Regions from separate parts of the Caballeronia sp. ATUFL_F1_KS39 genome, predicted to be linked through region 1. Evidence: riboswitches for the same ligand, from Rfam matches in the RefSeq annotation. Region 1 holds a riboswitch; the other holds the start of a gene.
The links. A riboswitch is a leader RNA that binds a small molecule or an ion and turns the genes downstream of it on or off. The one in region 1 is predicted to bind thiamine pyrophosphate.

Region 1 (3,647 bases):
GATAACGCGACGTGCCGAGCAGCACGCGGCTCGGAAACGTCTCGCCGTAGAGCGTGAGGACGTCGGCGGTGGAAATGGTCATGGTTCGATCCTTCGGTTCGGAGTTCAGCCGCCCGCGACGGGCGACACGACGTCGAGCTTGTCGCCGGCGGCGAGCGTTTTCGTGGCGTGTTCGCCGCGCGCGACGAACTGGCCGTTCAGCGCGACCGCGAACGGCGGTTTCGCGCCGAACGCGGCGAGCGCGTCGGTGACGGTGGTGGCGTCGGGCAAATCGAAGACGCGCTGATTGATGTGGATGTTCATGGTTGTTTCCTGATGACTAGAGCGCTGGCGCAACCGCGAACTCGCCGTGCAGCAGTTCGGGCCAGCGCGCGGCGCTGCGGAAATCGGAGAAGGCCTCGGCATCGGCGATATCGCCGGAAGCGAGCGCGTCGGCGAGACGGCACGCGGCATCCGCGACTTCGGGCGCGATCATGAAGCCGTGCCGGTACAAGCCGTTCACGCGCAAGGTCCGCGCCCCGTCCCAGACGATCGCCGGCCGGTGATCCGGCAAGGTCGGCCGGCAATGCGAGTTCAGTTCGAGGATGCGCGCCTCGCCGAAACCCGGATGCACCGCGAACGCGGCGCTCAGCAGCTCGAGCGCCGAACGTACGCTCACGGGCGACATGTCCTCGCCCTCGACTTCCGTCGCGCCGATCACGTAGAGATCGTTCTCCTTCGGCGCGATGTAGAGCGGATAGCGCGGATGCAAGAGCCGCACCGGCCGCGTCAGCCCGATGCCCGGCGCGTGCACGCGCGCGACTTCGCCGCGAATGCCGCGCAGCGCGGGCCACGCGGGCTTGCCGCCGAGGCCGCGGCAATCGATGATCCAGCGCGCGTCGGGCATCGCATCGACGGCGGTGTTCCAGTGCGTACGCACGCCGCGCGCGGCAAGTCCGGCGGCGAGCGCGCCAAGCGCCTGACGGTTGTCCAGTTGGCCTTCGTTCGGCAGCAGCCAGCCCTGCGCGAAGCGCGTTCCGAGCGCCGGTTCGGCTTGCGCGACTTGCGCGCCCGCGAGCTTGACGAAGCCGCCGTCGAGCAGATCGGCGGGCGAATTGGCCTTGAGACGGCGTTCGAAGAGCGGCGCTTCGGCGCGATCCGCGCCGTGCCAGACGACGAGCGTGCCGTTGCGCTGAAAGAAAACCGGCTCGGGCAATTGCGCGATGAGTTCAGGCCAGCGTTCGAGCGATGCCGCCCCCAGCCCGACGACGAGCGGCTCCGCGCTCGCCGCTTCCGCGAGCGGCGCGAGCATGGCGGCGGCGACCCACGCGGCCGACTGCGTGCCGGCGGCGTCGCCGCGTTCGTAAAGCGCGACGTCGTGGCCCGCGCCCGCGAGTTGCCAGGCGGCGAGCCGTCCGACGAGCCCGCCGCCGACGACGGCGAAATCCGGCCGGCGCGCGGCGCCCTGATCGATTCTGTTCATCAATTCGATGTCTCCATACGCGTAACGCTGCGCTGCACGATGGAGACGAAAGACGCGATCCCGATCGTGCTGGCGCGGCGCCACATCACGAGGACGAAATCAGCGGGAGAGACCGGCTCGGCAGCGCATGAAGCGCGCCGGGCGCGAAGAAAGGACTGGAAGAGACTGGAGGAATGGCGCGAGGCTCGCGCGGTCTCCGGAAACTTCCCTCGCCGGTATTACCCGGATCGGGTGCAAAGGGTCTCTCTCAGCCTCGCCGCGCTGCCGACCGTTCCGGCCGCCGATGCACGCGAAGCACCCCTGTTTCGTCGAGGGTCATTAAAACATGAAAGGCGAAGGCGCTGCAAACCGGGATTCCCCGCCTTTTATCGTGCGCGGCGGCACTCTGGCACAATGCCGCGAACATGGTTCGCAGGACGATCGCCCGAAATTAAGTGAGCGTTAAGCGAACCCCGGAACAATCTGCGGAGCCGGAAAACGCCGCGCGCGGCCCGGCCGCGGACGTAACAATCGGGCGCCACGAGGCGCATCAGCAGGAAGCTCATGACCAACACGCATACCGATAGCACGCAGCAGAAGGCCGACGAAGTCTCGGCGTGGAGCCTCATCAAGCCCTACTGGGTGTCGGAGGAGCGCGGCTTCGCGTGGGGCCTTCTCGTCGCGATCATCGCGATCAACATGACCGTTGTGTGGATCAACGTCCGGCTCAACAGCTGGAACGCCGACTTCTACAACGCGCTGCAGAACAAGAACGTCAAGGACTTTCCGCATCTGCTGCTGATCTTCACGGGCCTCGCGTTCGCGTACATCCTGCTCGCGGTGTACGGTCGATATCTGCGGCAGATGCTCGCGTTTCGCTGGCGTCAATGGCTCACCAACCGCTTTCTGGAACAATGGCTCGGTGACAAGGCGTTCTACCGCATCGAGCGCGACCGCCTCGCCGACAACCCCGACCAGCGTATTTCCGACGACCTGCAATCCTTCGCCACCACCACGCTTTCGCTCTCGCTCGATCTGCTTTCGACGCTCGTCACGCTCGTCACTTTCATCACGATTCTCTGGACCATCGCGGGCGCGCTGACCTTCTCGCTCGGCGGCACGCCGATCACGATTCCGGGCTATATGGTCTGGGCCGCCGCGCTCTACGCGATTCTCGGCTCGCTGATCATCCAGAAGGTCGGGCATCCGCTCGTGTCGATCAACTATCAGCAGCAGAAGGTCGAGGCCGATTTCCGTTTCGGCCTGATCCGCGTGCGCGAGAACGCCGAACAGATTGCGTTTTATGACGGCATCGCGACCGAAACGGCGAACGCAAAGACCATCTTCCAGCGCATTCGCGACAACTGGTGGATGATCATGAAGTACACGAAGCGCATGACCTTCGTGCTGTCGTTCTACGGGCAGATCGCGATCATTTTCCCGATCATGGTCGCCGCGCCGCGCTACTTCGCGGGCGCGTTTTCGTTTGGCGTGCTGATGCAGATTTCATCGGCGTTCGGCACGGTCAGCGATTCGTTTTCGTGGTTCATCAACAGTTATTCGACGTTGGTCGAATGGCGCGCGACCGTGAATCGTCTGCGCGAATTCAAGCGCGTGATGCGCTCGACGCATATCCGCGAAGAAACGTCGCCGGCGACGGAGCGCGGCGGCATCAACCTGCACTACACGAGCACGCCGTCGCTCACGACGAACGGGCTCATGCTCGCGCTGCCCAACGGCACGCCGCTTTCGCGCGTGGCGAACGTGTCGATCGAGCCGGGTTCGCGCTGGCTGGTCGTCGGTCCATCGGGCTCGGGCAAGAGCACGTTGATGCGCGCGCTCGCGGGTCTTTGGCCGTTCGGCGACGGCACGATCGACGCGCCCGTCGACGCGAAGATGATGTTCGTCCCGCAGATGAGTTATCTGCCGATCGGCACGTTGCGCGCGGCGCTTTCGTATCCGTCGGCGGGCGGAACGTTCAGCGATGAAGAGTCGCGCGACGCGCTGCGTCTGTGCAATCTCGAGGCGTATGCGGATCGGCTGGAGGAAAGCGCGCATTGGGCGCGGAGTCTGTCGCCGGGCGAGCAGCAACGGCTTGCTGCCGCGCGCGTGCTGTTGCACAAGCCGGACTTCGTGTTCCTCGACGAAGCCACGAGCGCGCTCGACGCCGAGAACGAGCTGCATATCTACAACATGCTGGTCGAGC
Region 2 (3,647 bases), on a different contig from region 1:
TCGCGGAATCCTTCGGCAGCGTTTCGTCGTGGAATTCGCGCGCCTTGTCCGGATCGAGACCGAGATTGAACTGGTCTTCCCAGCGGAATTCGAAGCGTGCCTTCGACAGCGCGTTGTCCCGCACCTGCGCGCCCGGATGACCCTTCGCGAGATCGGCCGCGTGCGCCGCGAGCTTGTACGTGATGATGCCTTCCTTCACGTCGTCCTTGTTCGGCAGCCCCAGGTGTTCCTTGGGCGTGACGTAGCAGAGCATCGCGGTGCCGAACCAGCCGATCATCGCAGCGCCGATGCCCGACGTGATGTGGTCGTAACCCGGCGCGATGTCGGTCGTCAGCGGCCCGAGCGTGTAGAAGGGCGCTTCGTCGCACCATTCCAGTTGCAGGTCCATGTTTTCCTTGATGAGCTGCATCGGAACGTGGCCGGGGCCTTCGATCATCACCTGCACGTCGTGCTTCCACGCGATCTGCGTCAGTTCGCCGAGCGTCTTCAGTTCGCCGAGCTGGGCTTCGTCATTGGCGTCGTAGATCGAGCCGGGGCGCAGGCCGTCGCCGAGGGAGAACGAGACATCGTATTGCTTCATGATTTCGCAGATGTCTTCGAAGTGCTCGTAAATGAAGCTTTCCTTGTGATGCGCGAGGCACCACTTCGCCATGATCGAGCCGCCGCGCGACACGATGCCCGTCATGCGGTTCGCGGTCAGCGGCACGTATTGCAGGCGCACGCCGGCGTGAATGGTGAAGTAATCGACGCCTTGCTCCGCCTGCTCGATGAGCGTGTCGCGGAAGATTTCCCACGTCAGGTCTTCGGCCTTGCCGTTCACCTTTTCGAGCGCCTGATAGATCGGCACCGTGCCGATCGGCACCGGCGAATTGCGGATGATCCACTCGCGCGTTTCGTGGATGTGCTTGCCGGTCGACAGATCCATGACCGTGTCGCCGCCCCAGCGAATCGCCCACGTCATCTTGTCGACTTCCTCGCCGATCGACGACGTGACCGCCGAATTGCCGATGTTCGCGTTGATCTTCACGAGGAAGTTGCGGCCGATAATCATCGGCTCGCTTTCCGGGTGATTGATGTTCGCGGGGATGATCGCGCGGCCGCGCGCCACTTCCTCGCGCACGAATTCAGGCGTGATTTCCTTCGCCGCGTCCTTGCCGAACGCCGCCGCGCCGAAGGCTTGTCCGGCGTGCTGGCGGCCCATCATCTTCGCGAGCTTTTCGCCGTTGGGGCCGCTCGTGCGCAGGCTTTCGAGATACTCCGCGCGACGCTGGTTCTCGCGAATCGCGATGTACTCCATCTCCGGCGTGATGATGCCTTGCCGCGCGTAGTGCATCTGCGAGACGTTCTTGCCGGCGAGCGCGCGGCGCGGATGACGGTGCAAACCCGGAAAGCGCAGTTCGGCCGTTTTCGGATCGGCGGCGCGCTCGCGGCCGAACTCGCTCGACAGGCCGCTCAGTTCCTCGGTGTCGCCGCGCTTTTCGATCCACGCGCCGCGCAGCGCGGGCAGACCGCTGCGAATGTCGATCTGCGCGTCGGGGTCGGTGTACGGGCCCGACGTGTCGTACACGTAGACGGGCGGATTCTTCTCGCCGCCGAAGCCGTCGGGCGTGTCGGATTGCGTGATCTCGCGCATCGGCACGCGGATGTCGGGCGTCGAACCTTCGACATAGACCTTGCGCGAGTTCGGCAGCGGCGCGATGGCGGCGGCATCGACGACGGCGTTTTCCGAGAGGAACTTCGGGTTGGCATTCATGTGCTTGATCTCCTAAGGGACGATTTTTTTCAGCACGAGCGATGTCGTAGCTCGTGGTGACTCAGGAGCTAAACAGGGAGGAACGAGATGGAAAGGTACGGGTTCGGTTGAAGTGGCGTGGACTGCGGCCTATGGAACCCGAACGCTTCCCTGCGCTGGCATTATCCAGATCAGGTTCAAAGGGTATTTCTCACCCACGCCACACGAAGCGCTTCGCCGATGAAACCGCACGAAACCGCGATGTGCAACGCAGGACCCCCGCGTTAGCAGCCGACACGTTACACCGCGGCGTGGCGTCTTGGCAACCATCCCGAAAATGAGCCGATGGATGCGAGCGCTTACTGCATAATGTCGGGCGCCGCGGATTTCCGGGTTTTCCCGAAGGTCGCGCGGTCCTTCCTCGCGCCATTCCCCTTTGCTTTACGCCATGTCGTTCTGTCTGGTTTTGCCCGTTTTTCTCCGGCGCGCAGCCGTCGCCGCGGAGTGATGCATGTCCGCTCTGCCTCCGCCGCGCCTGCCGTTCAGCTTCCCTGACCGTTTTCCGTTTCGCGCGCCGCGCTCTTTCAAGGGGCAGGTCGCGCTTGCGCTGACGGTCGTCTATCTCGTTTGGGGATCGACGTATCTCGGCATCCATCTCGCGCTCGAATCTTTTCCGCCGTTGATGCTCGGCGGGCTGCGCAATCTGTTCGCGGGCATCGGGCTATTCTTGATCGCGGTGCATCGCAAGTCGGTGTGGCCCAGCGCGCGGGAAGTGCGCAACGCGGCGATCGTCGGCACGTTGCTGGAAGGTCTGTCGAGCGGGATGATGGCTTACGGCATGCGGACCGTGGGGACCGGCACGGCCGCCGTGATGGTCGCGACGGTGCCGCTTTTCGCGACGATCTTCACCGCGCTCAGCGGACGCGGCGTCGCGAAAGGCGAGTGGTTCGCGGTGGCGCTGGGTCTGCTCGGGATCGTGCTGCTGAATCACGGCGATCCCTCGCCGAGTTCGACGGTCGGCACGCTGGCGATTCTGTGCGCAGCGATCTTCTGGGCGGGCGGCGCGCATCTGGCGACGCGCCTGCCGCAGCCTTCCGATCTGCTGATGTCGACGGCGCTGCAGATCGGTTTGGGCGGATTGATCGCGACGGCGATCGCGTTCGCATCGGGCGAGCGGTTGACGAGCGTCGGCGTCGGCGCGGGGTTCTCGTTTTTGTATCTCGTTGTGATCGGTTCGATGGCCGCTTATGTCGCGTATAACTTTCTGATCCGCAATACGAGCACGATCGTCGCGACGAGTTGTCTTTATGTGAATCCGGTGGTGGCGGTTGGTTTGGGCGCGCTGCTGCTCGGGGAAATCGTCACGCAATGGACCTTGATTGCGACCGTTGTGATTCTGCTTTCCGTTGGGCTGTCGTTCTGGTTTGATCAGCGGCGGCGGGGGCTTCTCTGAACGCACCATCCTTGTAAAAACCGCTTCTCGTCACGCGGCGACGCTGCATTGATCGATGCAGCACCGCGCGGGGTCTTCGCGCATCCCGAGCAATTCCTCTAACGAATCCGAAACCCTTTCCGGACGGGCCTCAGCGGCCGATACACGCCATCGTCGCACCGTCTCGGGGCATGCTCATTGCTCAACGCATGCGCCACTTCGACGGCAAATCTGATCGATCGAAATGGCAAGAGGGAAACCCGAATCGGGCCCGGCGAGCGAGCGCGCAAAGTCCTGCGGATGCCTAATCGTCCGGACCCGGATGACGATGTGGCCGATCAAATCAAATCAAAACAAAGGAAGGTGAAACCATGAAGCTCATCCGCACCGCTGCCGCGCTTGCCGCCGTCGCCGCTTTGCTCTCCGCTTGCGGCGGAAGCTCCGATGACGTCAGCAAGGAAATCGGCGTCACTCAGCCGCAAG

Region 2: another riboswitch for thiamine pyrophosphate. It lies ahead of thiC (phosphomethylpyrimidine synthase ThiC); the one in region 1 lies ahead of NCR93_RS12400 (FAD-dependent oxidoreductase).

Annotation. Positions count from the first base shown of each region.
Region 1 covers NZ_JALQDZ010000022.1:26,596-30,242, forward strand. Annotated here, with positions in the region: gene NCR93_RS12390 (thiazole synthase) at 1-82, opposite strand, end outside; gene thiS (sulfur carrier protein ThiS) at 106-303, opposite strand; gene NCR93_RS12400 (FAD-dependent oxidoreductase) at 320-1,462, opposite strand; TPP riboswitch at 1,650-1,774, opposite strand; gene NCR93_RS12405 (ABC transporter ATP-binding protein/permease) at 2,006-3,647, shown strand, end outside.
Region 2 covers NZ_JALQDZ010000005.1:33,489-37,135, forward strand. Annotated here, with positions in the region: gene thiC (phosphomethylpyrimidine synthase ThiC) at 1-1,753, opposite strand, end outside; TPP riboswitch at 1,883-2,023, opposite strand; gene NCR93_RS04880 (EamA family transporter) at 2,244-3,185, shown strand; gene NCR93_RS04885 (DUF4397 domain-containing protein) at 3,536-3,647, shown strand, end outside.